4 regions of the Cobetia sp. 4B genome follow, and region 4 is predicted to be linked to each of the others. Evidence: predicted binding sites of a transcription regulator. Region 4 holds the regulator's gene; each other region holds the start of a gene.
What was found. The regulator sigma-54, encoded in region 4, starts transcription at its own class of promoters, with help from an activator protein. The targets are predictions, from matches to a motif close to TGGCACNNNNNTTGCTNT.
Positions count from the first base shown of each region.

Region 1: a site for sigma-54 is predicted at 1,979-1,996, ahead of H2O77_RS07435 (ammonium transporter). Genes of this name have one in related genera too.
Region 2: a site for sigma-54 is predicted at 5,257-5,274, ahead of speB (agmatinase). Genes of this name have one in related genera too.
Region 3: a site for sigma-54 is predicted at 4,752-4,769, ahead of H2O77_RS02030 (NarK family nitrate/nitrite MFS transporter). Genes of this name have one in related genera too.

Region 1 covers NZ_CP059843.1:1,742,380-1,750,310, forward strand. Annotated here, with positions in the region: gene H2O77_RS07430 (aminomethyltransferase family protein) at 1-1,748, shown strand, start outside; gene H2O77_RS07435 (ammonium transporter) at 2,101-3,459, shown strand; gene H2O77_RS07440 (hypothetical protein) at 3,624-3,791, shown strand; gene H2O77_RS07445 (phosphodiesterase) at 3,975-4,907, shown strand; gene H2O77_RS07450 (HAD family hydrolase) at 4,904-5,560, shown strand; gene arfA (alternative ribosome rescue factor ArfA) at 5,698-5,877, shown strand; gene H2O77_RS07460 (oxidoreductase) at 6,011-7,405, opposite strand; gene H2O77_RS07465 (LysR family transcriptional regulator) at 7,380-7,931, shown strand, end outside.
Region 2 covers NZ_CP059843.1:2,332,739-2,340,669, forward strand. Annotated here, with positions in the region: gene H2O77_RS09805 (hypothetical protein) at 1-794, shown strand, start outside; gene H2O77_RS09810 (reverse transcriptase family protein) at 1,181-2,359, shown strand; gene H2O77_RS09815 (retron Ec48 family effector membrane protein) at 2,364-3,110, shown strand; gene H2O77_RS09820 (sigma 54-interacting transcriptional regulator) at 3,325-4,974, opposite strand; gene speB (agmatinase) at 5,402-6,352, shown strand; gene H2O77_RS09830 (YjiH family protein) at 6,693-7,931, shown strand, end outside.
Region 3 covers NZ_CP059843.1:446,799-454,729, forward strand. Annotated here, with positions in the region: gene dbpA (ATP-dependent RNA helicase DbpA) at 443-1,843, shown strand; gene H2O77_RS02020 (N-acetyltransferase) at 2,095-2,667, shown strand; gene H2O77_RS02025 (hypothetical protein) at 2,877-3,044, shown strand; gene H2O77_RS02030 (NarK family nitrate/nitrite MFS transporter) at 3,166-4,524, opposite strand; gene H2O77_RS02035 (ANTAR domain-containing protein) at 5,087-5,662, shown strand; gene H2O77_RS02040 (CmpA/NrtA family ABC transporter substrate-binding protein) at 5,713-6,921, shown strand; gene H2O77_RS02045 (TetR/AcrR family transcriptional regulator) at 7,092-7,712, shown strand; gene preA (NAD-dependent dihydropyrimidine dehydrogenase subunit PreA) at 7,874-7,931, opposite strand, start outside.
Region 4 covers NZ_CP059843.1:812,137-820,067, reverse strand. Annotated here, with positions in the region: gene H2O77_RS03455 (HAD hydrolase family protein) at 1-195, shown strand, start outside; gene lptC (LPS export ABC transporter periplasmic protein LptC) at 195-878, shown strand; gene lptA (lipopolysaccharide transport periplasmic protein LptA) at 987-1,565, shown strand; gene lptB (LPS export ABC transporter ATP-binding protein) at 1,569-2,309, shown strand; gene H2O77_RS03435 (RNA polymerase factor sigma-54) at 2,543-3,991, shown strand; gene raiA (ribosome-associated translation inhibitor RaiA) at 4,652-4,960, shown strand; gene H2O77_RS03425 (PTS sugar transporter subunit IIA) at 4,970-5,440, shown strand; gene rapZ (RNase adapter RapZ) at 5,578-6,513, shown strand; gene H2O77_RS03415 (HPr family phosphocarrier protein) at 6,500-6,769, shown strand; gene mgtE (magnesium transporter) at 7,153-7,931, shown strand, end outside.

The DNA.
Region 1 (7,931 bases), 930 kb from region 4:
GGATCCAGATCATCGATGTGGCGGGTCGCCAGTGCTCCGATTTCGTGGCCTTCGATGCCAATGCCTGGGCGCAGGGGGAAGAGCTGGGGCTGGACGCCGGCGCCACGCGCAGCCTGTCCGGTCATTGCATGCCCAACCCGGGGCTCTACTCCGTGTTCTTCGATCAGCACCTGCATCCGATGCTTGAGGTCGTGCAGGACACGGTGGGGCGCCATGACAGCTTCATGCTCGCCTGTTCGCCGCAGTATTACGAAAACCACGGCTACTTCGGCCACGATAGCTGCACGATCAATTTCAACAACGCCCTGTCGGCGTCGCATGGCATTCAACAGCGTGCCAGCTGGCCGGCGATCAACTTCTTCTTCAATGCCTATGTAGAGCCTTGCGGCACCCTGGCGGTGGATGAGCCCTGGTCGCGCCCCGGCGACTACGTGCTGCTGCGCGCCGACCGTGACCTCATCTGCGCCTCATCGGCCTGTCCGGATGACATCGACGCCGCCAACGGCTGGGTACCGACCGATATCCAGGTGCGCATCTACGCCGCTGAACATGATTTCCCCCGTGGGATCGCCTATCGCAATCGGCCCGAGGAATTGCCGCGCATGACACTGCCCACCGCCTTTCATCCCTGCACCTCCGCCTTGACCAAGCAGTTCATCGACTACCACGGCTACTGGCTGGCCACGCATTACGAAGGGTGGGGCGCGCGGGCCGAATATCTGGCCTGCCGCGAGCGGGTCGCGATGATGGATCTCTCGGCGCTGCGCAAGTTCGAGGTCGCCGGTCCCGATGCCGAACGCCTGCTGCAATACGCATTGACCCGCAATGTGCGACGGCTCTCCATCGGCGAGGTGGTGTACTCGGCCATGTGTCAGGAAACCGGCGGCATGCTCGATGACGGCACCTTGTTCCGCATGGGCGAACAGACCTTCCGCTGGATCTGCGGTGACCCGGCCAGCGGCCAGTGGCTCAGGGAGCTTGCCCAGCGCCAGGGCTATCGCGTCACGGTGCGTGACTCCACTCATCAGCTGTACAACATCGCGCTGGAGGGCCCGAAGAGCCGCGAGGTGCTGGCGCCGCTGATCTGGAATGCGCGTACCCAGCCAGATGTTCAGGGGCTGGGCTGGTTCCGCTTCATGATCGGTCGTCTGTCGGGGCCGGATGGCATTCCGCTGATGGTGTCGCGTACCGGCTATACCGGCGAGCTCGGTTATGAAATCTGGTGTCATCCCAAGGACGCCCCGGCCGTATGGGAGTCGATCTGGGCGGCGGGTGAGCCCCATGGCATCGCGCCGCTGGGACTGGATGCCCTCGAAATGCTGAGAATCGAGGCGGGGCTGATCTTCGCCGGTCATGAATTCTGCCCGCAGACCTCCCCCTATGAGGCGGGCATCGGCTTCACCGTGCCGATGAAGAGCAAAGAGGATGATTTCGTCGGGCGGGCAGCGCTGCAACGCGAGGCGCCGGAATCACGGCATCGCGTGATGGGCCTGAAGATGCACAGCAGCGAGTTGGTCAGCCATGGCGATCTCGTCTACCACGGCCGCTATCCGGTGGGCGTGGTCACCAGTGCCACCCAGTCGCCGCTGCTCGATCGCTCCATCGCGATGTGCCGCCTGGCACCGGACTTCGCAAGCCCGGGAACCCAGCTTGAGATCGGCCAGCTGGATGGCCATCAGAAGCGCCTCGCCGCCGAGGTGGTGACATTGCCCTTCCATGACCCGGAGCGCCTCAAGGTGCGTAGCTGATCTCACTGCCAGGAGGGGAAGCATGAGAGGTGTGTCGCGCGCAATGACTTGCGTATATGCAGCGCCCTGCAAGTCATCTCACGGTGCATGCCGTGGCCGGCATGCCTCAATAACGCCCATCCTCCTCGCAGGGAAGGCTTTGCGGGCTTCATATCTGAAGAGGAGTCCTCGGTTTCAAGAATGATGCAGTAAAAACAACGAATTGCTGAGGGTGGCCAATCAGGGTCATCTGGCATGTCGCTTGCTTTATCCAGCAGGTCCCCTTGAAAAACAACAACAACCCCCGGACGGGCAGTGCCGCTTGCACAGTGAAGCGCGCTGATCCACAGGCTCCGGTAAAGGAGAAAAGACGATGGATGAAAAGACGTTGCAAAGCATATTGGATATGCATCAGGCGATGAACATCGAGGTGTTCTACTGGTGGTGTACCGCCATCATGTTCCTGATCCATGCAGGCTTTCTGGCCTATGAGATCGGTGCCTCCCGTTCCAAGAATGCGTTGGCATCCGGCATGAAGAACGTGCTGACGCTGGCCTCGATCATCCCCGCCTTCTACTTCGTGGGCTGGTGGATCTACAACGCCTTCCCCAATGGGCTGATCCCCATCGAGGCGTCCGCCGCTCTGCCGTGGAGCGCGAGCATGCGTCCGGACGCCGATGACATGGGCACCGGCATCTTCTTCGCCGCCTTTGCGCTGTTCGGCGCGACTACCGGCTCCATCCTGTCGGGGGCGGTGATCGAACGCATCCGCCTGGGGGCCTTCCTGATTCTGGCGGTGATTCTCGGTGCCGGTGTCTGGATCATGGCGGGCGCCTGGGGCTGGCATCCGGATGGCTGGATGCTGCACAAGCTGGGCTACCACGATGTCGGCGCCGCCGGTGTGGTGCACGCCGTGGCCGGCTTCTTCGCGCTGGGGGTGCTGCTCAATCTGGGCGCGCGCATCGGCAAGTACAGTGACGATGGCAAGCCGCAGGTGATCGCGCCGCACAACATGCCGATGACCCTGATCGGCCTGATGCTGATCATCGTCGGTTTCTTCGGCTTCCTCGGTGGCTGCATCATCTTCAACACCGGTGACATCGGCTGGACCACCATCTACGGTAATCGCACCAACCTTTCTGCCTTCGCCTTCAATACCCTGATGGGCTTCGGTGGCGGCGTGATCGGTGCCTATCTGTCCTCGCGTGATCCCTTCTGGACCATGTCCGGTGCGCTGGGCGGCATCATCACCGTCGCGGCGGGGCTGGATCTCTACAACCCGGGCCTGGCCTTCGTGCTGGCGGTCACCGGTGGCGCCCTGATGCCGAAGATCGGCGCACTGCTCGAGAAGCGTGGTCTGGATGACTCCGTCGGCGCCTTCGCGGTGCATGGCTTCTGCGGCTTCTACGGCGTGGTACTGGTGGGCATCTTCGCGGCCGGCTTCCCGAATGTCGGCGAAGGCGTGCCGGACGTCTCCTTCACCGGCCAGCTGACCGGCGCGGTGGTGATGGCACTGACGGGCTTCATTCCGGGCTGGGGCGTGGCCTATCTGCTCAAGAAGTTCAACCTGCTGCGCGTGCCGCCGCATGTCGAAGTACTGGGGCTGGACCTGTTCGAAGTCCCGGCCAAGGCCTACCCGGAAAGCCTGTCCTCCGAGACGAGCTCCAGCGTGCCGGCACGTTCCGGTGGGGTGGTCGCGGCGCCGATGGACAAGCGTCCTGACATCAGCTGAGTCCTGGTAGCTGAGCCCTGGTAGCTGAGCCCTGGTAGCTGAGCCTCGGCGCACATCCTGAAGGGGCCGGTCTGTCAAGATGATGTCGAGATAAGCGCTGACTGGCCCCGTTATTGCAGTACTGGTAGACCCAACCGATATCCGCTTTCGCAAGGAGTCTTGCAATGGAAACTGTCGATACTGTGGTACACGCTGGCAACTACGCCTTCTTCTTCAGCAACTCTGGCGCCGTGGCAGTGTGCCTGCTGGTCGCCGCTGGCGTCTGCATTGCGCTGAGCGCCAACATCCTGCGCCACGAGAAAGCGTCCTTCGAGAGCAAGAAGACGCCGTGACCCTCCGGGCATCATGACCGGCACATCAAACGCCGCAGCGCTCAGCGCTGCGGCGTTTTTGATAGGTGCCATTGCACCCGATTGGCTTTGCGCGAAGAGAGTGTGGCGTGCGTCACGCAGTCGTCACCTGAGAGCTTGATAATGGCGGCCCCTCAAGGTGGCACTCATGGAACGCGCGATAGCATGAAACTGATTCATCTGACCGATACCCATCTGGTCGCCCCTGACAAGCGACTTTACGGGCTGGACCCACGTGCACGGCTGGCGGCTGCCGTCGCCGATATCAATCTGCACTACGGCGATGCTCAGGGCGTGATCATCAGTGGTGACCTGACCGATCGCGGTGAGCCGGCCGCCTTCCAGGCACTGCGTGAGGTACTGGAAGAACTGTCGATGCCGTATTTCCTCGGCATGGGCAATCACGATGCGCGTGAGGCTCTGCAGGCCGCCTTCCCGGAGCTGCCCTGTGATGACGGAGGCTTCGTGCAGTATGCGCATGCCTTCGGCCCCGACGCCGATGATTGCGTGCTGGTGATGCTTGATTCGGCCGTCGCGGGGGAGCATGGTGGTCTGCTGTGTGAGTCTCGCCTGGCGTGGCTGGATGCCTGTCTGGCTGCGCATCACGATCGCCGTATTCTGCTGGCGCTGCATCATCCGCCCATGGCCCTCGGCATCCGCTACATGGACGACATCCGCTTGCAGAATTCACAGGCGCTGCATGACGTGATCCAGCGGCATGGCAACGTCGAGCACTTGCTGTTCGGGCATGTGCATCGTCCGGCCAGCGGTGTCTGGCGAGGGCTCTCGTTCTCGACCCTGCCGGGCGTCAATCACCAGGTCGGGCTGGATCTGGTCTCCGCGGCGGATTGTCTCGCCGGCAGTCATGAGCCGCCGGCCTATGGCGTGCTGATGATAGGCGAGGAGCAGATCGTCAATCACCTGCACCTCTACATGGATGACAGTCGCCGCTATTTCTTCCACGACACGCTCGAGGCCGCCCAGTCGCTGGAGGCGCTCGATGAATTGATCGCTCTGCAGCGCGATGAGCGGATTCCGACTCGCGAGCGCGAGCCGTTGAGCAATACCTTGCAGGCAGCTGAGGCAGCAAAAGAATGAACAAAGCGTTATATGTCTTTGATTTTGATGGTGTGATTGCCGACAGCCTGACACTGTGCCTCAAGGCCTGTGCACATGCGGCGTACCTGGAAGGGCGGACGATCGTGCTGGAACGCGATAGCTGGGAGTCGCTGGACAACGTGACCTTCGAGGAGATGGCGCGTGTGCAGGGCTTCACGGGCGAGGCCGTCGCGCGCTTTGCCGCACATGTCTTTTCCTATACCCGCCAGGCGACGCCGCCGGCGGTCTTCACCGGCATGCGCGAGGCCTTGTCGGCACTCGCCGAACAGGGCGACGTCATGGTGCTGTCGGCCAATCACAGCGAGATGATTCGTGCCACGCTGGCCGCCGCCGGCCTGGCGGATTGCGTGTCACAGGTGCTGGGCGGTGAGATCGCGGGTAGCAAGGGGGCCAAGCTGGCGGGTCTGTTGGCAGCGCCGCAAGTGGCGGTGGAGCGCAGCTGGATGGTGGGCGACGCCGTCAGCGACATTCGCGCCGCGCACGAGGCTGGGTGTCGTGCCGCTGCGGTCAGCTGGGGATGGCAGAGCCCCGAGCGGCTGGCCAGCATGGCACCGGAGCGGGTCATCGCGCAGCCTCAGGCGCTGATGATGCTGAGTGACCCGAGCATGACCCCGTCATTGACTCACGTTTGAGTCGCTGGAAACACGACCCATGGCGTTGAGTCGGCGACGCTGTATTTTCAGTGCTCAGCCCCTCGCCAAGGATTGATTTGTGCTTGGCGAGGTCTATAGTCGCGATGTTGATTCATCGACGACAGGAGATCATCACGATGACCCACAAGCGAAAGGTGCAGGACAACGCGCTCAAGGCGGTGCTGCGTACCCCGATGTTCAAGCAACGCGTGGTAAAGGCGCGCAAGGGCAAGGGCAGCTATCAGCGCCAGGGCAAGTCGCAGGGAAACAAGGGCGGCAGTGAAGCGCCTTCAGTCATTGTGCACAACGCTGCCTGAAGACGCTTCATTGGTGCGGTTTCCCACGACCTGACATGCATCACTGCAAGGGACTGAAACATGAACGCCGCAGCGTCAGCGCTGCGGCGTTTTGCGTCTTTTCTATTTTTTCGTCTGACCTACTGAGAGCGACTCAGCTCGAGAAGTGCGCATTCCAGGTCTCGGCGCGTGCGGCGTCGCGGGCCTCATAGTCGGCCAGCACCGTCTCCAGTTCGCCCAGTGATTCATGCTCACGATCCTCGCCCAGCTGGGTCAGACGCAGGGTATACCAGGCTGTCACCCCGCCTTCAGGCGGCGCGCTGAAGCGCGGGAATTCTGGCGTGGGGCATTCTCCGGCCTGCCAGAGTGTGGGCAGCGATGGGTGCAGCGCCAGTGGGCGGGCCAGGCCGACGAGGTCGACGGCGCCCTGTGCCACGGCGTCTTCGGCCTGGGCGAGTGTCTTGAAGCCGCCGGTTGCCATCAGGGGCAGGGTCGTTACCTCGCGTGCACGCTTGGCGAATTCGACGAAGTAGGGGCCGCTGGCGCTGGCATCCGACGCCGAGCTCGCGCCGGGGAAGTAGGTGCCGCCACTGATATCGATCAGGTCGATGGGCAGCTCATCGAGCGCTGCTATTACCTGCAGCGCTTCGGCTTCCTCGAAACCGCCTTGCAGTTGGTCGCTGGAGTTGAGCTTCACCAGTACCGGGTAGTCGTGGCCAACGGCCTCACGCACGGCAATGATCACCTCACGCATCAGGCGCATGCGGTTTTCGAGGCTGCCGCCGTAGTCATCCGTGCGCTGGTTGAAGAGGGGAGACAGAAACTGGCTGAGCAGGAAGCCGTGTGCCGCATGCACCTGTACCCCGCCAAACCCGGCTTCACGCGCCAGGCGAGCCGTCATTGCCATGGCGCCAGGCAGTGCCTTGATGGCCGCCAGACTCATGGCCTCGCAACGTAGCCCGGGAATATCCAGTGCACTGGGGCCGTGCGCCGTGCTGGTCGGTGGGTAGGCCATCGCACCGGCGTGGCCGAGCTGCAGCCAGAGGTCTGCACCGTGCTGTTGACCGCGCTGGGCCAGTTGCGTGAAGGCCGCGAGATCGGATTGCGCGTTGAGCACCAGATTGCCCGGTTTCTCGGCATGGTGGTGGTCAGGCTGTACCTCACCGACCAGCGACGCCGCCACGCCACCCTCTGCCCAGCGCTCGTAAAGGCGCAGCTGTGCCTCACTGGGATGCCCCGTGCCATCGCCGAGAGAATCCGACATCGCAGCCTTGACGATTCGGTTGGCGAGCACCCGGCCGCTTGGCAACGTGAGAGGGGTAAACAGGGCGGAGGCTGTCGGCTGGTCTGTCATGGCGGCGATGTCTCTCTTGGTGCGGGTTGAGTAAAAAAGATGTGGCAAGGAATATGCTGAGCAATGTGGCACTGAATCTGTCATTTCAGGAACTGATGACAGGGTGACATGCCTTGCGGACGGAGATAATCCGTTGTGCGCGCACAGTATCCGTGAGCAAATGGAACATATGAAAACGCATACGGACCTCGACATCTTTCACGCCGTCGTCGACGCCGGCACCTTCACCGGGGCGGCGCGCCAGCTTGGCATTACCCACTCCGCGATCAGCAAGCGCATCGCGCAGCTGGAACAGCGCCTTGGTGCCCAGCTGTTGATTCGCTCCACTCGGCAGATGCGCTTGAGTGAAGCGGGGCAGCTCTATGCCCTGGAGACGCGCGAGTTGCAGGAGCGCCTGCGCAATGTGGAGCAGGAGATCGCCGAAGGCAGCGGCGCGCTCAGGGGCCGCATTCGCCTCTCGTGTTCCAATGCCTTGGGCAAGCTGCAGGTGATGCCCCTGCTGTTGCGCTTCATGGAGCGCTATCCCGAGGTGATCGTGGACCTGACGCTGTCGGACGCGGTGGTCGACCTGGTCCATGAAGGGATGGATCTGGCGATACGCAGCACCGCACAGCCCGAGCTCGGCCTGATCGCCAGACGGTTGGCCACCAACCATCGCGTCATCTGTGCATCACCGGACTATCTGGCAAGCCACGGCACGCCGCGCTCAGTGCCGGAGCTG
Region 2 (7,931 bases), 1.5 Mb from region 4:
AAAACCTCGCCACCCTGATGGGCAAGGACCACGCGCGCGAAGTGCTGGAAGGCATCCGCCGTCAGATAAAGAAGGAGCTGGATTCGCAGCTGACCACCGACAAGCTGACCAGCGACTTCGCGGCCCGCTTCATCGAGGCCATTCATCTGCGCGCCCAGGGGGAATACCTGCCCTCGCCGTTCAAGGAATTCCTGCTGGCGACCAAGTATCAGATCGAGCCGGTGTACGAGCTGTACGACGGCTATTTCCAGGAATTCCACACCAAGGGCCACGCCAAGTCACTGGGCATCAACCTGGCGCTGCATCTGCCCGCCTCGTGGTCTGCCGCCGAGGGGCGCCTGCCGCATATCGTGCAGAAATGGCAGAGTCAGGCGGGTACCGGCACCGACATGATCATCCTCGAGATCTATGATCTGCATGGCGACACCGTCAGCGATGCGCAGCTCAAGGTAATGGCCGCCACGGACCAACTGGCGCAATGGGCGCCCATCAACAGTCAGATGCTCGACTCCGGCCTGACCCGAGTGGATCACCGTCAGGTCTACTGGTTCGATATCGCCATGACTCAGCGACACCAGGGCACACCCATCACCACGCAGACCCGCGAATACGGCCTCTTCCTCGACGACAAGCTGATCCGCCTACACTGCACCAGCTACCACCCCACCGCCGACGGCACCACCTACGCCAAAGCCAAGACAGACCTCTCAGTTGATGAAGGCTTCAGCGAGATCAAGCCGTTATGTGAAGGGGTGATGGAGAGTCTGGTGGTAATGGAAGAACAATTTAATTAAGTTCGGCTCTAAAAAGGCCAGAATCCTCGAGCCTAATACTATATTACTAGACGAAATACTCGAATACATTTATTGACATACTTGAGAGGAGTTGCAATGATTTAACTGCGTAAGCGACTCGCTTACTTTCTGCAGCTAGCACTCTAAATAGCATTGGAGTTGATGCTCCGTTGAATCGGGGCGCCTGCAGCGATGCAGGCTCGAGGGGGCTCCAAGCACTTTGGCTTGGGCTTGTGTAGCAACACCTCTGGACGGTGGGCGTAATCAGATGAAGGCAAAGGCTGTAGTCAATGCTAGAGTGCCAGCGTAAGTAACTTTGCTCAATTCAAGCTCTATAGAATGAGTCGATCGCGCCCACATTTATCATTTTTATTGAAATCATAATCATGAATAACTACAAGATAAAAGGTAGTGTTATTGCTAGCCCTCAGAATCTAGCTAAAGCTCTTAACCTTACCTTAGAAGAAATCAATGCAGCTAATGCACTGTCTACAGAAAAGCGTTATAAAGAAAAAAACTTGCCAAAAGCCGATGGAAACTTTAGAAAAATCTATAAACCCAACCATAGAATAAGAACCATACAAAGAAGACTTAACAAAAGAATATTCTCATCATCGAACGTAATCGAATGGCCAAGCTATTTATATGGATCGATACCCAATACAATAGGAGATGATGAAATTGAAATGAAAAAGGATTATGTAACATGTGCAAGCATACACTGCCAGGCAAAATCGGTTTTAAAAATTGATGTAAAGGACTTTTTTGACAACATTCATTCCGATTTGATTTTTAACATATTTATCAAGCTATTCAAGTACCCCCAAGAGGTTGCTGAATTGCTAACAGACCTATGCACCTATAAAAATAAACTTCCGCAAGGCGGCCTGACCTCTAGTTACTTAGCTTGTCTATCTCTCTTTGATGTAGAACCAGATGTTGTTAAAAGGCTTGAAAATAAGGATGTCAAATACACAAGATTTGTTGATGACATCACTATATCTTCACAACATCCTAATTACGACTTCTCTTTTGCAAAAAAATTAGTATTTGATATGCTTCATTCAAAAGATCTGCCAATCAATGAAGCTAAAACTACTGTTCAACGGCTATCCTCTGCACCAATATTAGTTCATGGCCTAAGAATTTCATTCAAAGAGCCGAGATTACCACCTGAGGAAGCAAGACAAATAAGAGCTGCGGTTAGGAATATTGAAAAATTATCTAAACATCCGGATTATCGTACTTCTAATGCTTACAAAAAAGATTATAATAAATGTATTGGACGCGTAAATAAACTCGCGCGGGTTAAGCATATTCAGCATAAAAAATTAATTTCTAGATTGAGAAAAGTTAAACCTTTACCGAATCGTCAGGCTGTAATCAGGGCTCGGAGCATGATAAGGCAGCTTGAACATATTTACCCTACACATTTACATGACTATTGGTACAAAAAGAAATACTTCCAAGCGCATGAACGCTTAAATATTATACAGAGAAGTTTCCCAAATATAGCGAAAACACTAAGATTTAAGCTGAAGACTATAAGGCCACAATATGAGTAACTTAATGGATACGTTAGTACAAAAATTCAAATACGCCTATAGCTCAGAAAACGAGTTCATTCTCGTAAACATAATTTGCACTATAATTTTTATAGTAGGTTTTTGTGCGGCCTCAGCTATACTTTTATTTACTGGATTTCAGGGCCAATTGTTTGACCTTAACCTCTGCTTCACTAACAAATGCGTAGAGCTATTTTACGAACAAGCTAGTACAGCAATAAGTGTATCCAAAGCTACTGGAGCTTCAATATTAGGGATTTTTGCCTTTGGCAGTTTTAATATAGCATGCAAAAACTATATAAGCAGCAAAAAAGCGTCCAACTCCAATATACATATCTCTAACGTCAGCGTGTTTCTTAAATACGTTGGTGAAGAAATTAACAAACGTGATAAGTTGCAACATAGCACATTTGACTTATTAAAATGGTATAACGCTATCTACCCGGACTCACAAGAAGGACAGTTAAAAATATCAGATAAATACTTTGATATATTAAAAGAAATATCAAGTTTAATACAGAAGTCTAATAGCCTTTTTATCTCACCCACATCAAAAGAGTTCAAATATACAGAGCACCAGGTTGATGCGATCAAACATTATCAACGCATCGGTATAACCTTACATATAATGCCTAGACTTGACTTCTATGAAGTTGAAAGCCAAATCATTAATCTTATAGAAACAATTAATACATCTTTCTGCTATCTTGATAATGACAAATCTTTTATTCCAGGCAGACAATATAGATAAAGCCAGCGAATGTCTTAATTTATAAATCAGCATGTTAAGGAACAAGCAAAATTCTAGCATCGCCTAGTCTATTGATTACTTGCATATATCTTTATGCATGACACTTCACAAAAAAACCTCTTGACATCATATTTCACTAGCCTCACAGGGGATCTTGTCAGTACAACGTTCAAGATAAATACTATTTCAATCGATTTATATATTAATATAATTTTTAGCTCCTTTTTAATTTCCTCACCACCGACGGCTGACTGATCCCTGCCCTCTTCGCTATTGCATAGGTACTGGGCAGCTCGGCAGCCATCTCTCGGAGCCATTGCGCTTCGATGCGTGCCAGGCCTTCCTTGAGAGTTTCGTTAGGGCCGAGTTTGGGGATTGGCATGGCTACCGCCCCCTCAGCGGCAGGCTCTGAGAGGGAGTTGGGACGATGAGAGTTATCGGCAGTGGTAAAATTTTCAGTAACGCCTATTCCATTAGATTTGTCATTACTGAAGCTAAATGAATTGCCTAGTCCATTAGCGTTATTCGTGGAACAAGTGTTGAGCAGTGTTTTCACTGACTCGCTGTCGATGACATCACTGGGGGCGCTGAGCCAGGCGCGTTCCAGCCAGTTTTCCAGTTCGCGGATATTGCCGAGCCAGTCCTGGCGCATGAGGATGGGCCATAACGAGGCGTCGAGGAGCTTGCGGCGACCGTGACGTTGATTGAGGCGGGAGAGGTGTTGCTCGATCAGGGCGGGAATGTCTTCGCGGCGTTCACGCAGCGGCGGCAGGCTGACGGGGAGCACATTGATGCGGTAGTAGAGGTCGAGGCGGAACTGGCCCTGCTCCACGCGGGCGGCGAGGTCTTGATTGGTGGCGACGACCAGACGGAAGTCGGCGCGGCGAGTGGTGGTGTCGCCCAGGCGAGTGATCATCCCGTCCTGAATCACCTTGAGCAGCTTGGTCTGGGTGGCCAGCGGCAGCTCACCGATCTCATCGAGGAACAGGGTGCCGCCTTCGGCCTGCTCCATCAGGCCCGCCTTGCCACGGTTGCCCGCGCCGGTGAAGGCACCGGCCTGATAGCCGAACATCTCGGACTCGAACAGGCTCTCGGGGATGGCGCCGCAGTTCACCTCGATGAAGGGGCCGTCGGCGCGTTGGCTCCAGCGATGCAGCTGATGGGCGAAGGCCGTCTTGCCGACCCCGGATTCGCCCAGCATCAATACCGTGGCGTTGGTGGGCGCGACCCGCTTGAGCAGCAGTGCTATCTCGCGCATCACCGGGCTTCTGACCTGCAGCTCGCCTAGCTCCAGCGCGGCGTCTTCGCACTCGGCCTGCTCTCGTGCTGATTGTTCACGTTGCCGCTGTTCAGCCTGGCTCTGTGCATATTGCTCAGTGGCCTGGACTGCTTGCCCTGCCCCCGCCGTTGTCCAATCGCTTTCTCCCTGGCTGACGCCGCCCAGATCGCCACCGCGCGAGTTGCGACGCAGATGATCACTGAAGCGCTGCTGAAGCACCGCGTATTCCTGCTGCAACAGCTGGATATCGGTGAGGTCCATCGAGCGGCTGACCACGCACTCGAGCTTGCCCGCGACGAACACCGGATGCGCCTGCGCCACTACCCGCCGCCCAGTGGCGGTGAGCTGCATCATCTGCAGCGTGCGCCCCGTGCGCAGCACCTCCAGGCTGATGGAGGGCTTGAGCACGCCGCTGGCTTCCAGCTCATGCACGTTGGCGGCACACAACTCCTCGCGGGTCATGCCATAGACCGCCGCGGCGCCGGGACTGACATCCATCACCTGGCCATCCGCATTGACCACGAAGTAGTGATCGTGAGCGGTGTCGATGATGGTCTTGAGAATCTGACGGTCGAGCTCTGACATGGCGGGCACCTCATGGTCGAGCCTGTGAATCGGGCGGGGCTTTCCAGCAGGTCTTTCTAGCAGTTCTTTCTAGCGCTTCTTTCTATCAGTTCTTTCCAGCAGGTCTTTCTAGCTGGTCTTTCTCGCACTGCGCTTGAAGACACTCTCGATGATGCCCGAATGTGATCCACAAATGAATCAGTGATCCATTTTTGAATCATTAATGGCGCACGAGTGATCCATAAATGAATCACTCGGCGACCGCCGTCAAATAAAGCTCAATAAAATCAATAGACTAAAAATTGGCATGGTTACTGCAATGCTGGGGTATGCGCCAAGGAAGATCGCCGGCTTTCATGCCACTGTCCGGCAGGCGATCAGGCGAACAATCACAATACCCCGCTCGCCGTCACGTCAGCGCGAGCGACTCAAGACCCTGGAGAGACAGATGAGCGAGTTCAATCAGCCGCTGGGCGGCAACGACATGCCACGTTTCGGCGGCCCGGCCACCATGATGCGTCTGCCGGCTCAGGAAACCGCGGAAGGCCTGGACGCCGCCTTCATCGGCATTCCGCTGGACATCGGTACCTCCAACCGCCCGGGTGCGCGTCTCGGCCCGCGTCAGATCCGTGATGAATCGCGCATGCTGCGCCCCTACAACATGGCCACCCGCGCCGCGCCCTTCGATAGCCTGCAGGTGGCGGACATCGGCGATGTGCCGATCAATACCTTCCACCTGCCCAAGAGCATGGACATCATCGAGCAGTTCTACGATGAGGTGCTGCGCCACGACTGCGTGCCGCTGACACTGGGCGGCGATCACACCGTCACCCTGCCGGTGCTGCGCGCCATCGCCAAGAAGCACGGTCCGGTCGGCCTGATCCACATCGATGCCCACGCCGACGTCAACGACCACATGTTCGGCGAGCCCATCGCCCACGGCACGCCGATTCGCCGCGCCCAGGAAGAAGGCCTGCTCGACAGCAATCGCGTGGTGCAGATCGGCCTGCGTGGCACCGGCTACTCCGCCGATGACTTCGACTGGTGCCGCCAGCAGGGCTTCCGTGTCGAGACTGCCGAGATGTGCTGGTTCAAGTCACTCGCCCCGCTGATGGCCGAAGTGCGCGACATGATGGGCGACCGCCCGGTGTACATCACCTTCGACATCGATGGCCTGGACCCCTCCGTCGCCCCCGGCACCGGCACCGTGGAAGCCGGCGGCCTGACCATGCCGCAGGGCATGGAAATCGTGCGCGGCGCGCGTGGCCTCAACATCGTCGGCGGTGACCTGATGGAAGTCTCCCCGCCCTACGACACCAGCGGCAACACCGCGCTGATGGGCGCGACCCTGCTCTACGAGATGCTGTGTGTACTGCCGGGCGTGCAACAGCGCGACTGATCCACGAACGACCCACGAATGACCCGCTGTCCTGCTGCACCCGCGCCGGGGGCCCGTCCCGCCCTCGGCGCACACAGAATCACCCGAGACGATACGGCATGATGCATCACACAATGCTCGGCTAGAGCCTGACCATTACAACAAGATCTAGGTGACCCGAATGACAACCAGCATCGACTCCGCGGCGGACCATACGCCGCCCCGCGCTATTTCTGACTCTGTCTCAAGTTCCGCATCAAGTTCTGGCTCTGGTGCTGAACAACCTGAGACCGCCAAGCCACACAAGGCGCAGAAAGACCTCATCGCCACCCGCCCCGTGCCGCTCACGGCCAAGGGGCTGATGAAATTCCTGGTGCCGTCACTGCTCGGCGTCAGCTTCTTCCTGGTGCCGTTCAGTGTCGGCGACACCATCAACATCGGCATGGGCCTGATGGCCGATTGGCTCAAGGCCACGCTCGGCAGCGCCTTGCCCGCCATCGCCGTCGCGGTGCTGTGCCTGTCGGTGATCCTCACCGGCTTCGTCAAGCTCGCCAAGCCCGCCTGGGCACGTCAGGGCGCGGCGCACGAGCTGTTCGACGTCTCGCCGGTGTGGTTCGCCATGCGTGCCCTCGGCGCCATCTTCGCGTTGATGACCTACTTCCAGTGGGGGCCGACCCAGGTCACCGCGGCCTTCACCGGCGGCGTGATGCTCAATGATCTCGCGCCGGTACTGCTGACCTTCTTCTTCTTCGCGGCCATTCTGCTGCCGCTGCTGGTCGACTTCGGCTTCATGGAATTCATCGGCAGCCTGGTGCGTCGCCCGTTCCGCGCCATCTTCAATCTGCCCGGGCGCAGCGCCATCGATGCCACCGCCTCGTGGATGGGTTCCGGCACCGTCGGCGTGCTGATCACCACCCAGCAGTACGAGCAGGGCTTCTACAGCAAGCGTGAAGCGGCGGTGATCGCCACCAACTTCTCGGTGGTCTCGATCGCCTTCGCGTTGCTGGTCACCAGCTTCATGAACATCAACCACCTGTTCGTGCCCTTCTATCTGACCGTCGTCATCGCGGGCCTGATCGCCGCCGTCATCGTGCCGCGTCTGCCGCCGCTGTCGCGCAAGCGTGATGACTACCACGAGCCGGTCGGCTGCCAGATCAGTGAAGAGAACCAGAGCGACTGTGGCGTGCTGCGCTACTCACTGGGCATGGCGGTCGCGCGCGCCGAGCATGCGCCGGGCCCGCTCAAGCTGGTGAAATCGGCCGGCTTCAACGTGGCGGACATCTTCCTCGGCCTGCTGCCGGTGGTGATCGCCATCGGCACCGTGGCGCTGATGCTGGCCGAGTTCACGCCGGTGTTCACCTGGCTCTCCTACCCGATGATTCCGCTGCTGGAACTGCTGCAGATTCCCCACGCGGCAGAGGCAGCCCCGGCGACGCTGGTCGGCTTTGCCGACATGTTCCTGCCGGCGGTGCTGGCCAAGGACATCGACAGCGAACTGACCCGCTTCGTGATCGCCTGCCTGTCACTGACCCAGTTGATCTACATGTCCGAGATCGGTGCCCTGCTGCTCAAGTCCAAGATTCCGCTCAAGATCTGGGAA
Region 3 (7,931 bases), 370 kb from region 4:
CAGATAACAAGAACGTCTTGATGATTATCCCGTCACGAATGTCGGCGCCATTTTCGTGAAGTGCGCTGCAGGAAATGCACGGCGTGAAATATGCAGCGACTCAACCACCGCCTGATATGGGATTTCGTGACATGCCAACTGACCGTTGGCCATTTTGTTTAATTAACGATAATTAATAAATGATATTTGGCGGGAATCGAATCCTGTCGTGACGAAAATCATGCTTTGAGTTGAGTCACATTCGAGCTGGCTCATACGGTGTGCTGAGAGGTGAGTCTGGCGGGCAAGAGAGGGCGTTGCTCAAAAAGGCTATCTCGCCTGGGGAGCCGGTATCAGGTGCTGGCATCCGTGGCAGGCGTTAGTGGCCACGCTCTGCTATGCTCTGCGCCCGCGCGTAAGCCCGTTCGGCTCGTGCCTGTTCATCGATTGAAGGAATGTCCCCGTGACTGACGCCACCGCCACCCCTGCCTTTGCCTCTCTGGCGCTGGCGCCCGAGCTGCTCGACAACCTCGCCACGCTCGAATATCACACCATGACGCCGATTCAGGCGCAGAGCCTGCCGCCGATGCTGCAAGGCCGCGATGTCATCGCCCAGGGCCAGACTGGCTCCGGCAAGACCGCTGCCTTCGGCCTGGGGCTGCTGTCGCGTCTCAAGGTCTCGCGCTTCCGTGTGCAGTCACTGGTGCTGTGCCCGACGCGTGAGCTGGCCGATCAGGTCGCCGGCGAGATCCGTCGTCTGGCGCGCGGCCTGCACAACGTCAAGGTGCTGACTCTGTGCGGCGGCGCGCCCTTCGGCCCGCAGCTGGGCTCGCTGGAACACGGCGCGCACATCATCGTCGGCACGCCGGGGCGCGTGGATGAGCACCTGCGCAAGGGCAGCCTGAGCCTGGTCGAGCTCAACACCCTGGTGCTGGATGAAGCCGACCGCATGCTCGACATGGGCTTCGCCGAGGTGCTGGATGCCATCGTCGCCGAGACCCCGGAGGAGCGTCAGACGCTGCTGTTCAGCGCGACCTTCGCCGATGGCGTGCGCCCGATCGCCGAGCGCATGCTGCGTGACCCGGTCAGCATCGAGGTGGCTTCCACCCACGATGACAGCAGCATCCGTCAGCTGTTCCACCGTGTCGCCGATGACGAGGCGCGCTTCGAGGCGCTGCGTATCCTGCTGCTCAAGTACCGCCCGGAATCCAGCGTGGTGTTCTGCAACACCAAGCGTCAGGCGCAGGAAGTCAGCGACGCGCTCAATGAGCACGGCTTCAGCGCCATGGCGCTGCACGGTGATCTCGAACAGCGCGAGCGTGACCAGACACTGGTGATGTTCGCCAACAAGAGCACCTCGATTCTGGTGGCCACTGATGTCGCGGCACGCGGGCTGGATATCGAAGCGCTGGACGCGGTGTTCAACTACGAGATCGCGCGTGATCTCGACGCCCACGTGCACCGTGTCGGGCGTACCGGCCGCGCCGGCAGCTCCGGCATCGCCTGCACGCTGTACACCGAGAAGGAAGACTATCGCCTGACCAAATTGGGCGAATTCCTCGAGCAGACGCTGGAAGCCGAGCCGCTGCCCTCGAAAAGCATGCTGACGCGCGAGCCGTTCCATGCGCGCATGGCGACGCTGCAGATCGACGGCGGCAAGAAGGACAAGCTGCGTCCCGGCGATATCCTCGGCGCGCTGACCGGTGACGGCGGCCTGGAAGGCAGCAAGATCGGCAAGATCAAGGTACTGGCGCGGACCACCTTCCTCGCTGTGGAGCGTGATGTCGCCAAGTCGGCACTCACCCAGCTGATGAACGGCAAGCTCAAGGGGCGCTCCTTCCGCGCGCGCCGTCTCAAGAGCTGAGGCGGGCAGCGTCGGCGCGATGCTCGAGTAGTTTCGGTGACGTGTCTGACCGGTAGCGGCGAGAAGCCTGAGAGGGGCTGAACCAGGCTTTTCATCTGCCATGCGACCTTGATATCACCCCAAGCGATGCCCGCCACCACGGCGGGCATCGTGCTTTTTGAGCAGCAGATTGACGCTCGCAGCCGCTGCGGGCGGTGGCTAAGCTTGAGGTAACGTCCCTGGCCATCAGGGCGCTGATTCGGTACCTCGTGATGACTGCCAACGCCGTCGATAATCTTCGCATTCGTGAAGAACGTCTCATTGATCATGAGCGCATCTACCGCATTCATGAATCCGTCTTTGCCGGCCATCGTGAAGCGCGCCTGGGTGACAGATTGCGTCGAGGCAATCTGACGCAGATTTCGCTGGTGGCCGAGCGTGTCACCGACCCGGAGACCGGTCGCCACCTCAGTGAAGGCGAGGGCGGCCTGCTGGGGCATGTGATGGTGTCGCGGGTGGAGCTTTCCGGCTATCCGGACCGCGTGCTGATGGCGTTGGCGCCGCTGGCGGTGCTGCCCCAGCATCAGCGTCACGGCATCGGCAAGCGGCTGGTGATCTCGGCGGTCAAGCGCTGCCGGCTGCTGGGGGCGGGGGCCGTGGTGGCGGCCGGCCATGCGGATTTCTATACCCACCTGGGCTTTCATCCGGCGTGTCATTACGGGCTCTACTGCCATCATGACGACGTGCCGGGTTCCTTCGTGGCCTTCGAGCTGCTGCCGGACTATCTGGAGGGGCTGGGCGGTGAAGTGCAGTTTCCCGATACCTTCTCTGAGCTGGGTATCTGAGCAGCCTTGCGCGGTTGATCTGAGCAGCCCTGAGTGGGTGTCCTGAACAGCCCTGAGCGGTTGGTTTTGATCAGCAACAGGCAACTCGGCGTTGCGTGACCCTTGAAACGGCAAGGCTCCAGCTCCATGTCATGGGTAACACCACGTGGCAGCCTGAGTGTGATGGCAGCTGTCGCGTCATTCCGACCGATGATTCAAGGAGAGACATCATGAAGCTCAAGACTCTGGGTAGTTCGCTGATGATTGCCATGCTCGGTCTCGGTGGCCTGTCGCTCGCCGGTTGCGAGGACGAAGGCCCGATGGAGAAGGCTGGCGAGAAGATGGACAACGCCGTCGAGGAAGCCGGTGATAGCGTCGAGAACGCCACCGATAGCTGAGGCTCGGCTGCCAGCGCCGCGATGAGTCGCCGCTGACCTGAGCTGTCATCAGACACAAGAAGGCCCCGCCTCCCATGAGGCGGGGCCTTCTTGTGTCTGGCTCGGGGAGAAGGAAGTCCGCTTATGCCGAGGCGGGCTGTTGCTCGCTCTGCTGCTTGCGGTCCGCGACGGCGGCGTCGTAGGCGCGGCTTTCCTCGGCTTCGGTGGCGGCGCTGAAGCGCACCAGCAGCGCGAACAGCGAGATCACGATCACGCCCATGCCCAGGTACATCAGGCCTTCCTGGTAGGTCAGCTCCTCACTGCGGAACAGGAAGCCCGCGGCGACCGCGCCTGCGTTGCCGCCCGCACCGACGATACCGGCGACCGCGCCGAGTGCCTTGCGATTGACGAAGGGCACGATACCGAAGGTCGCGCCTTCTGCCATCTGCACGAAGAGGCTGAAGACCAGCATGATGCCGATGGCCACCGCGAGGGTTTCCATCTGGGCGAAGCCGACCAGCGCCACGCCTTCACACAGCAGCGCGATGAACAGCCAGCGCACGCGGCCCTTGAGGCCGGACTGGCGGGCGAACAGGTCGGAGAACACGCCGCCCAGGGTGCGGGCGAACAGGTTCATCAGGCCGAACAGGCCCGCGATGAGACCGGCGGTGGCGAGGTCGAGATCGAAGTGATCGAAGAAGTAGATGGCGGCGACGTTGTTGATGGTCAGCTCGACCCCGAAGCAGGCGCCATAGACGAGGAACAGGGCCCAGACACGGATGTCGCGTGCCGCCGCGCCGAAGGTGGCGCGCATGCTGTATTCCTTCTCGGCCTTGGGCAGCTCACCACGCTCACGCAGCTCGCTGAAGTTGCCGTCCGGCGCATCCTGGGTGAAGAAGTAGTAGGCGATACCGGTCAGGAACAGCACGATGCCCGGCACGACCATCGCCAGACGCCAGCCCAGGGTCTGCTCGACGCCCAGCATCAGCAGGCCGGCCATCACCAGCGGCATCAGCATCTGGGTGGTGCCGCCGCCCAGGTTGCCCCAGCCCGCGGTGGTGGCGTTGGCAGTGCCGACCACGTTGGGGCCGAACATCACGGAGGTGTGGTACTGGGTGATGACGAAGGAAGCGCCGATGGCACCGATGGCCAGACGGGCCAGGAAGAAGGATTCGAAGCTGTCGGCGAAGCCGATGCACATCACCGGCAGCGAGCCGAGGCACAGCAGCCAGGTGTAGGCCTTGCGTGGCCCGATGCGATCACACAGCACGCCGATGGCGAGGCGCACGATCACCGTGATGGCGACGGAGGCGATGATGGTGTTGCCGATCTGGGTCTTGGTCAGGCCGAGGTCGTCACGCACCACGGCCATCAGCGGCGCGATGCCGAACCAGCCGAAGAAGCAGACGTGGAAGGCGAACCACGACATGTGGAAGGCGCGCATTTGCGGGGTGTTGAAGCTGAACAGCCGGATGCGGCTGGCCTTGTTGCGGATATCCATGAGTGGGCTCCTGATTCAGCGTCGGTGCCGGGCACGAAGTCAGGTGTGCTCGGCGAGTGGTCGAACGGCTGTGAATGAACGACAGCAAGGGCGCCTCGTCATTGAGGGGCCTGGTTCGACGCACTCGTACTCCGAAGAGCCTGGTCCACGTCATGGATAGCGATGGCAGCAGTCGGTGATGCCATGGTTGCCGGCAGCAGAGCGTCTGTGCGGCAAGTGACAGGAACAAAGCAAGTAGCGCGCCAGTTGCGGGGGTGTGGGCGGGACAAGTCCCAGAAGATCAATGGCTTGGCGAGGGCAGTAGGTTGGCACGCGCAGGCGGTGTCCCGGGCTGGGTGCGCGCTTGATGCGCGCTGGCGGTGCGTCAGCAAGGCGCGAGGTACCAGTCTGGCGCACGCAGATGGCGCTGGGAGGGTCGGCAAGGCGCATGCCTCATTGCAGTGCAGCGACGCTTTCGGCTCGGCCGCTCTGAAGGCCTTTGGCCGCAGGGTTGCACCAGATTGCGGCACGAATCCTGCTTGGGTGTACGGCAAGTCTCATGCCCGACCCAAGGAAACCTGACATGCCCGTGACCGTGCTGATCGTCGATGTCCGCAGTGAGCGCTCCGCCGCGCTGGAGCAGGCGCTATTGAGCGCCGGCTTCGAGGTGGCGCTGCGCGTTGACGAGCACGAGGACCTGCACGCGCTGGTCGAGCAGCATCAGCCCGATGCGGTGATCATCGACGCCGACCTGCCCAGCCGCGACACCCTGGAGCATCTCGGCCAGCTGGGGCGACGCTATCCCAAGCCGATGATCATGCTGGCCAGTGAAGATGCCCCGGACCTCGTGCGTGAGGCGGCCGGCGCCGGTGTCTCGGCCTATGTGGTGGACCACGTCATGCCAGCGATGGTGCGCAGCATGGTCGAGGTCGCCATCACCAGCTTCGAGGCGCACCGTGCGCTCAAGGGGGAGCTCAACCGTACCCAGACCACATTGGTGCAGCGGCGCAGCGTCGATCGTGCCAAGGCCGTGGTGATGGAGACGCGCGGGCTCAGTGAAGATGCCGCCTATCAATACCTGCGCAAGACCGCCATGAACCGGCGCCTGGCCCTGCATGAGCTGGCCGATGAGCTGCTCAAGGCCGCGCGTCGGCGCTGAGCCGGTCGCCGTACTGTCCTTCTCTCTCGATCGTTCAAGAGGTGTGCGTGATGCCCACAGATGTACCCCTGAATGGCCATCAGCTGACGCTGGGCCTGATGCCACTCAATGATGCCGCGCCCTTCGTGGTCGCTGAGCAGTTGGGGCTTTTCCGCGAGGAGGGGCTGGCGGTGACACTCAAGTGGCAACCCTCGTGGGCGGCGTTGCGTGATGACCTGCAGACCGGCGTGCTGCAGGGCGCGCAGATGCTGGCGCTGATGCCGCTGACCTCGACCCTGGGCCTGGATGGCCGCGCCACGCCGGTGATCAGTGCCATGACACTGAATCTGGGCGGCAACTCCATCACGCTGTCGCGCGCGCTGATGGCCACCCTCGGCGAGGACGGCCACGACCTCTCCAGTCCGTTGCAGGTCGCGAAGGCGCTGGCGGCACATGTGCACGAGCGCAAGCAGCGTGGCGAGCCACTGCTCAAGCTGGCCAGCGTGCATCCGTTCTCCTCGCATCGTTATCTGTTGCGCTACTGGCTGGCGGCGGGCGGCATCAATCCGGACCGCGACGTCGAGATGCGCGCCGTGGCGCCGCCGCTGATGGCGGCGCAGCTGGCCAGCGGTGCGCTGGATGGCTTCTGTGTCGGTGAGCCCTGGAACAGCCTGGCGGCGGCGCAGGGCATGGGGCAGGTGGTGGCGGGCAGTCACGATATCTGGCGCTTCGGGCAGGAAAAGGTGCTGGGCGTGCGCGAGGACTGGGCGGAGCAGCATCCGCTGGCGCATCAGGCGCTGATTCGCGCGCTGCTCAATGCCTGCGCCTGGCTGGACCGCCCCGGCAATCGGGCCAAGGCCGCCGAGTGGCTGCACGACGAGGGCATGCCGGAGGTGCCGATGAGCGTGGTGACGCGCGGCCTGGAAGACGTCGATGTCGAGCAGTCGGTGGACGACTTCCAGCAGCACAATCCTGGCTGGACCATCTTCCATCGCTATGCGGCCAACTTCCCGTGGCGTTCCCAGACACGCTGGTACATCGCCCAGATGCAGCGCTGGGGGCATCTGCAGGGCTTCAATGACGAGGATCTCGAGGCGGCGCTGACACGCTGTGTGCGACCGGATCTTTACCGCACGGCGGCGCGCAAGCTGGGCATGGTGGTGCCGGTGGCGGATGAGCGCAGTGAAGGCACGCATCCGGCGCCCTGGTGGCTGAGTGGCGAGGCGGGCCAGGTGCCGATGCCGGCGGATGGCTTCATCGATGGTGCGGTCTTCGAATGATGTCGCAGGCGCGGTTCTTGCAGGTCCGCGCTGGCGCGGGATTGCACAGCACTTGCAGAGAAGTCGCCATCTCCTTTGCCGGATGACAGGGCAAACCTGACGGCTCAGACATGTTGGCAGTGCGGTTGTGATATTCTCATCGCACTGCCAGCACCGCGTCAGGGGATCGCATGACCACTCGCAAGTCTCAGATTCGCAAGGATAATGTCGGCCGCATCCTGCTCGCCGCCGAAAAGATCTTCGCTCTCAAGGGCTATGTCGGCGCCAGCATGGTCGATATTGCCGCCGAGGTAGAGCTGCCCAAGTCCAATCTGCATTACTACTTCAGCACCAAGGAAGCGCTGTATCGCGCGGTGCTCGATGGCCTGCTGGCGCTGTGGAAGGAAGATGCGCTGTGCTTCGAGGCCTACGACGACCCGCAGCTGGTGCTCTCCACCTACATTCGCGCCAAGATGATGCACTCGCGCCAGCGCCCCTATGGCTCCAAGGTGTGGGCCAGCGAGATCATGCAGGGTGCGCCGGTGCTGGGCGAAGAGCTGACGGTGTGGCTCGACGAGTGGGCCGAGATGAAGAAGTCACGTCTGCGCCAGTGGATCGGCGAGGGCCGCATCGACAACGTCGATGCCTCCGCCTACCTGTATATGATCTGGGCCAGCACCCAGCACTACGCCGACTTCGACCACCAGATCGCGGTGCTCAATCAGGGCAAGGCGCTGAGTGATCGGGAATTCGAGCAGGCGGTGCAGAACGTGACGCGAGTGCTGCTTAAGGGGGTCGGTTTGTCCGCCTGAGTCAGCAGGTGACTTCATGGTTTCATTGTCCTTAAGCTAATCACGGTCATCATTGGCGGGTCATCAAGCCAATGAAAAATGGGCTGCCATCGCTGGCAGCCCCTTTTTTTGGTTCCCATCTATTGCTATCTGCGTCCCGCGATCAGAGGAGCACCAGGCGATCAGGCCGCGCGATGCGGATTGCGTGGGTCCTCCATCCAGTTCATGTACGGCTTGCCG
Region 4 (7,931 bases):
CGCGAGGCCATTCGTCGTGTCGGTCTCGGCGTCAGCGTGCCCAACGCCATGGCCTACGTGATGAGCGAGGCCAACTGGGTCACCTCACGCCAGGGCGGCGATGGCGCCGTGCGCGAGCTCTGTGATCTGCTGCTCAAGGCACAGGGCCACTGGGCCTCGGTACTGGACACCTACCTGCAGGAGTCGCGTCCCTGATGTTACGTCTGCCCCGCCCTTCTCCGCGTCTCTGGCTGATGCTGCTGTTGCTGCTCGTCGGTGGCGTGCTGGCGCTGATCGAGCAGCGCAACAGCCTGGAATCGACCGTCAATGTCGAGGTCGACAGCAGTGAGCCGGATTACTATCTCGACGGGGCAGACATGACACGCTTCGATGCGCGCGGCGTGGCAATCCAGTCCATGACCTCGCCGCATATCGAGCACACGCCAGGCGATGACGTGACCCGGGCGCAGACCCCGAAGATTCGCACCAACGACAGTGAAGACCGCCGCTGGTATGCCACGGGTGACAATGGCGTGTTGAGCGCCGGCGGCGACACCTTCACCCTCGAGGGCAATGCCAGACTGCGCCAGCCCGATGACCGCTGGACCCTCGATACCGATGTCCTGCACTACAGCCGTGATCAGAATCGCGCCTGGAGTGACGTGCCGGTCGTGATCACCCAGAATGGCCAGCATGTCGAAAGCGACAGCTTCAGCGCCGACCTCTCACAGGACTCCGCCGTGCTGCAGGGCCGCGTTCGCAGCGTCCTGCAACCCGGCACGGGCCAGAGCGAGGCCAGCAAGGAAGCCGAGCGCATCGACTCGGGCGCCGACAGCACCACCACCGATGATGGGCGCGTCAACAGCACCTTCGAGGCAGCGCCTGCCAGCGGTGAATGAACCCGCCGGGCTGGCCGTCACGCCATGACCCGCGCCGCACCACCTTCTTCTCTGCCGCTCGATGGCATCATTGCTCGGGCGGCGACCCCGTCATGCCAAGGAGCCACCATGACTTCCACGACTCGCAAGCCCTTGACGGCCTGTCGCCAGACCCTCAACAGCGGTGTCATGGCGCTCTGCCTGGCACTGGGCATGTCCACCTTCGCCCCGGCCGCCATGGCGCTGGACAGCGATGCCAGCCAGCCGATCAACATCGCCGCGGACGCCCTGTCGCTTGATGACAAGGCCGGTACCGCCACCTACACCGGCCAGGTGGAAATGCGCCAGGGCAGCATGAAACTCGATGCCAGCCGCGTCGATATCAGCCGCGCCGGCAGCGGCGAGATCTCGCTGGTCAAGGCCACCGGCAAGCGTGCCTACCTGGAACAGCAACCCGCACCCGACGAGGAGCTGGTCAAGGGCTGGGCCGACACCATCCGCTACCATGCACTGGAGCGCCGCGTGGAGCTGGTCGGCAACGCGCGTCTCGAGAAAGGCGATGACACCTTCGAAGGCGGCTACGTGGAGTACTTCCTCGACAAGCGCCAGGTGAACGCCAACAACAGCAAGACGGCACAGCAGACCGAAGGCGGTCGCGTGCACATGACTCTGACGCCCCGCGGCGCCAATGCCAGCAAGGAAAACTGAGTCATGACTGCTGCTACTCCACGTACGCTGAGCGCTCGCCATCTGGCCAAGGCCTACAAGGGCCGCAAGGTGGTCAAGGACATCTCGCTGGAGATCCGCCAGGGCGACATCGTCGGCCTGCTGGGCCCCAACGGCGCCGGCAAGACGACCTCGTTCTACATGATCGTCGGACTGGTGCGCGCCGATGCCGGCAACGTCTCCATCGATGACAAGGACCTCTCCGCTGCCGCCATGCATCAGCGTGCACGCGCCGGCATCGGCTATCTGCCGCAGGAAGCGTCGATCTTCCGCAAGCTGTCGGTGGCCGACAACATCATGGCGATTCTGGAGACCCGCAAGGACCTGGATCGCAATGGCCGCAAGGCACGCCTTGAAGAGTTGCTCGAGGAATTCAGCATCACGCACATCCGCGCCAGCGCCGGTATGAGCCTGTCCGGTGGTGAGCGTCGACGGGTCGAGATCGCCCGGGCGCTTGCCACCGAGCCGGACTTCGTACTGCTCGATGAGCCCTTCGCCGGCGTCGACCCCATCTCGGTGGGCGAGATCAAGAGCATCGTGCGCCAACTGCGCGATCGTGGCATCGGTGTGCTGATCACCGACCACAACGTGCGCGAGACACTCGATATCTGTGACACCGCCTATATCGTCGGCGATGGCCAGATCATCGCCCACGGTGACGCGGACTCCATCCTGGCCAACCAGCAGGTGCGCGACGTCTACCTGGGTCACGAGTTCACGCTCTAGGGTCAGCGGCTGCGCTGAGTCCTCGCGAGGCAAAAGCTTCAAAAGCCGCTGCGTGATTTTATCGCGTAGCGGCTTTTTCATGTCTGACATCAGACGCATGCATGACGTCCATACCACCTTGGTGGAAACATGGCATGCAAGTTGCTTGAATATTCACGACAACCACTTGTCAGTGCCCCGAGTCACGGTATAGCGTAGTAAGCACGTTCCTTTGCCGTGAATTGACTGACTCCATGAAACCCACCCTGCAACTCCGCCTCGGCACCTCGCTGACCATGACGCCGCAGCTCCAGCAAGCGATCCAGCTGCTGCAGCTGTCGACGCTCGACCTGCGTCAGGAGATTCAGCAAGCCCTCGAGTCCAACCCCATGTTGGAGCTCGACGAGGACTACGAGTCGCTGGATGTCGTCGAGACACAGGATTCGAGCGAGATCTCCACTGCCGACTCCTCGAGCGAGATTCCCGAGGAATACCCCCTCGACAGTGACTGGTCGGACCTCTACCAGGACCACGCCGGTAGCCTGACCAGCTCCGGCAGTGGCAGCGGGAGTGAAGAAGGGCCGGACTTCGATCGCAATACCAGCGTCGAGAGCCTGCAGGACCACCTGCGCTGGCAGCTGGCGATGACCGACCTCGATGGCCGTGAAAGCCAGATGGCGGAGAGCCTGATCGATGCCGTCGACGGTGCCGGCTATCTGAGCCTGTCTCTCGATGAGCTGGTCGATGGCCTGCGTGGCCAGGGCCTGCCCGGCCTCAAGGCCTCCGAGCTCGAGCAGGTATTGCTGCGTATGCAGCAGTTCGACCCGACCGGCGTCTTCGCCCGTGACCTACGCGAATGCCTGCTGCTACAACTGGCGCTGCTGCCGGATGATCTGCCGCTGCTGGCGCAGGCACGCCGCCTGGTACGTCAATTCCTCGAGGCACTGGGCAACGATGATCGCAAGCTGCTCAAGCGCCGCCTGAGCCTTGACGATGACGAGCTGGACCACGTCATCCGCCTGGTGCGCGCGCTCGATCCGCGTCCGGCATCCGCCTGGGGCGAGCCCGCCAGCGATTACGTGATCCCTGATCTGCTGGTGCGCCATACCCGCCATGGCTGGCAGGTCGAGCTCAACCCGGAAGCGCTGCCCAAGCTGCGCATCCAGCCGGAATACGCCGCGCTGATCAAGCGTGCCGACAAGTCCGCCGACAACACCTTTCTCAAGGACAACCTGCAGGAAGCCCGCTGGCTGATGAAGAGCCTGTCATCGCGCAATGACACCCTGCTCAAGGTCGGCCGCGAGATCATGGCGCGCCAGATCGACTTCCTCGAGCAAGGCGAGGAAGGCATGAAGCCGCTGATTCTGGCCAACATCGCCGAAGTGGTCGAGATGCACGAATCGACCATCTCGCGGGTCACTACCCAGAAGTACATCCACACCCCGCGCGGCGTCTTCGAGCTCAAGTTCTTCTTCTCGAGCCAGGTCGGTGGCAGCGGCAGTGGCGACGCCCACTCAAGCACCGCCATTCGTGCCCGCATCCGCAAGCTGATCGCGGAAGAGCCGGCCCGCAAGCCTCTCTCCGACTCACGGCTGGTCGATCTGCTCGCCAGCGATGGCATCGAGGTCGCACGCCGTACCGTGGCCAAGTATCGCGAAGCGATGGGCATCCCCTCCTCCAGCGAGCGCAAGCGTCTGGCCTGACGCGTCACCTGCGGCTGCCATGCCCTGCTCTCACCTCCACAATGGCAGCCGCCGCCAACCTCAAGCGTTGGCTTTTCCGCTCATCAGCCTCTGACTTCGCGGGCAGTGGTGCGCCTGTCGCGCGCCATGTCATTCCGGCAACCGCTCGTCAATTGCCCGTCATGGCCCATGACAGCGCGCAGAATGACGGCAAAAAAACGCCGTTCCGGCAGCGTCATTTACCGTCAATCGCATGTTTTTAAAGTCACTTTTGCGCGTATTGCACCTGGAAGACACCCGAAGAACCTCCCGGAACGCCGCTTGCTCCACGCAATCGAATCGTCTGAAAGGCGACGTACATGCAGGGATTGGCGACGAAAACCCGCCTTCTTGCGCGTCTTTCACGCACCACCCGCCAGACATGCCCTTGAAGTCCACTCCGTTACCCCTCACTGAGTTGAAGACAAGCACTGAACCACGATGCAGCGCAGCGTTGATCTTTGCGCAAAGCTTGGGCATTGTCGGTACAGACGCTCACGACATCTGACGCCACTGGCAAGGGTGCGAAAACATCGCCAGACGGTGGCCGTCAAGCCTGTTGCAGAGCGTCCGATCAGGGTTTGCTCGTAGTCAAAAAGGGTTACAATTGAATGGCAACCCGCTGGATAAAGGAGCGTGTCCATGCAAGTGAATATCACCGGGCATCATGTGGAACTTACCGATCCTCTCCGCGATTACGTCAACGAGAAGCTCGCTCGCCTCGAACGGCATTACGACAACATCACCAATGTTCAGGTGACACTGTCGATCGAGAAGGAGCGCCAGCAGGCTGCCTGCACCTTGCACGCGGCAGGCGCTGACCTCCACGCCCTGGCAGAAGACCCCAACATGTACGCTGCCATCGACGCGCTCGCCGACAAGCTGGATCGCCAGCTGGTCAAACACAAGGAAAAGTCCCAGGCTCGCTCTCAGGGCACCGGGACCCGTTGACCTTCAGCCATGACACTTGATCAGATCCTTCCCCCCGAGCGCACGCTGTACGGTGTCCCCGGGGGGAGCAAGAAGCGGGTGCTTGAATTCTTCAGCACCTTCATCGCACAGAACATTCCCAGCCTGGATAGCCAGGAAGTCTTCTCGCGCCTGATCGGGCGCGAAAGACTGGGGTCGACCGGCATTGGCCACGGTGTGGCCGTGCCCCATGCACGCAGCCCGCATTGCAAGACGCCAATCGCTGCGTTTCTGAAGCTCGGTGAACCCATCGACTTCGATGCCATCGACGGAGAACCCATCGATCTGCTGTTCGTGCTGCTGGTGCCTGAGGAAGCGGATGAGACCCATCTGACGCTGCTCGGGCAGGTCGCGGAATTGCTCAATTCCCCGACCAATCGCTCGGCCCTGCGCCAGGCAGACAGCCAGCGTGCACTCTTTGAGGCATTGACCCAAGCCATCGCCGAATTACCGGCGCGCTGAATGACAGGCCCGGACATCGTCCGGGCTTTCGTCTTGCTGGCCTTCCATCGGCCGACGTACAGCGCACTGATAGCGGGCAGCCCTCTGCCCCACCCCTGCATTCTTTCGACGTTGACCTCGCCCTTGGAGAGCACTTCATGAAGATCGTGATCATCAGCGGCCGCTCCGGCTCCGGGAAATCCATCGCTCTCCAGGCGCTGGAAGATATTGGCTACTACGCCATCGACAATCTGCCCGGCATGCTGCTGGCGCCACTGGTCGATCAGCTCGAAAAGGACAGCCCGGCGCGTCGGCGCATCGCGGTCTCCATCGATGCCCGCAACCTGCCGGAAGCCTTGACCCGCTTCCCCGAATTGCTCGACAACGTCCGCCAGAGCGGCATGGACGTGCAGGTCGTCTACCTGACAACCGATTCGCGAGTGCTGCTGGAACGCTACTCGGCGACCCGTCGTCGTCACCCTCTGACGCGCGACAACGACCACACCCTGGCCGAGGCCATCGAGATCGAGCAGAAGACGCTTGCTCCCATTCGCCAGAAGGCCGATCTGGTCATCGACTCGACCAACCTGAGCGTGCACGACCTGCGCTCGCGCATCACCGAGCAGGTCGCCCAGCACAGCTCCCGCCACCTGACGCTGACCTTTGAATCCTTCGGCTTCAAGCATGGCGTGCCGACCGATGCCGACATGGTGTTCGATGCCCGCTGCCTGCCCAACCCGTATTGGGACATCAATCTGCGCGGCGATACCGGTCGCGACGACAGCGTGGCCGAATTCCTGCAACGCTACCCCACCGTCCAGGCGATGCATGACGATATCGCCGGCTGGCTGGAACGCTGGCTGCCCGCCTATCAGGACAGCAATCGCAGCTACCTGACGGTATCCGTGGGCTGCACCGGCGGCCAGCATCGCAGCGTCTACCTGTGCGAGCAGCTGGCGAGCTACTTCGCCGAGCGCCTGCCTGAGGTGCGCCTGCGTCACCGCGAGCTGGGCATTCATACCGCGCTGAGCAACGCGGGTGAGGCAAGTGATCAGCAAGAGCATCAGCAGGAGCATCGCGATGGCCTCTCGTGAGCTGACGCTGACCAACCGCCGCGGGCTGCACGCCCGCGCAGCCACCAAGCTGGTCAATTGCTGTGCGCCCTATTGCGCGACGGTGATGGTCAGCCATGGCGAGCGACGCGCCAATGCAGCCAATGTGATGGCATTGCTGATGCTGGCCGCGCCCTGCGGCACCACGTTGCTGATCGATGTCGAGGGCGAACAGGCCGATGAGGCGATGCTGGCCATCGAGGCGCTGTTCGAAGCGCGTTTCGAGGAAGACGAATAACCGCCACTGACAGCGTTGTACATTTGCGCTGTGCGCTCAGCCTTCCTCCCTCAGCCAGCTCGCTTCTTGGTCAACGATCTTTTCGGCCCGCTCGCTTATCGGCCAGCCCCCTCCGGCGGCCCCCTGGCAACACCATTAACTGCTCATGCAGGATGCCTAGCGCCTGTTCCTGCACCGGTTCCTGCGCCTGTCCTTGCACCTACCCTTATACCTATCTCTGCACCTATCCTTGCGCCTGGCAGCCATACGACGCTGCTTTTGTGCCAGTGGCGGGACGCGGATTGTCCTTTCGATAAGAAACACTGTTTTCTTTTGTCGACGCGCCCCCCTACGCCAATGGTAGAATCAGCGCTGTCCTTCATGTCGACAGGGGAAGCCGACAGATGAGCAAGACGTCTCGTAAACTCAAGCCAAGACTTGATCGCCTGTCACAGGCGCTGGAAAGCGGCGAGCTGGAACAGGCAAGACGCATGCTCAATCGCGGCCTCGCGCCAGTGGACGTGGCCCACCTGCTGGAATCCTCGCCCCCCAAGGAGCGCAATCTGCTCTGGGAGCTGGTCGATGCCGAACTGCAGGGCGATGTCCTTCAGTACCTTGGCGAAGACATCCAGACCGACTTCCTCAAGGACATGGACGCCGTCGACGTTCTCGCCGCCACCGAGAACCTGGAACCGGATGATGTCGCCGACATTCTGCAGCGCCTGCCGAATGCAGTGATTCTCGAAGTCCTCGACTCCATGGAGGCGCAGGAGCGCCTGCGCGTCGAAACGGTACTGTCCTTCCCGGAGGACACCGCCGGCGGCCTGATGAACACGGACACCATCACCATTCGTCCGGACATCACCCTGGACGTGGTGCTGCGCTACATTCGCCGCCACGAGCGCCTGCCCGACTCCACCGATACCCTGCTGGTCGTCTCGCGCCGCGATGAATTCATCGGTGCGCTGCCCATCAATCGCCTGCTGGTCTCGGACCCCGGCGTCACGGTGCGCGAAGTGATGGACACCGACAGCGTGGTGATTCCGGCCCTGATGCCGGAAACCGAAGTCGCCTCGCTGTTCGAGAAGCACGACCTGATCTCGGCGCCCGTGGTCGGCGGCGATGGCAACCTGCTGGGCCGTATCACCATCGATGACGTGGTCGACGTCATCCGTGGCGACGC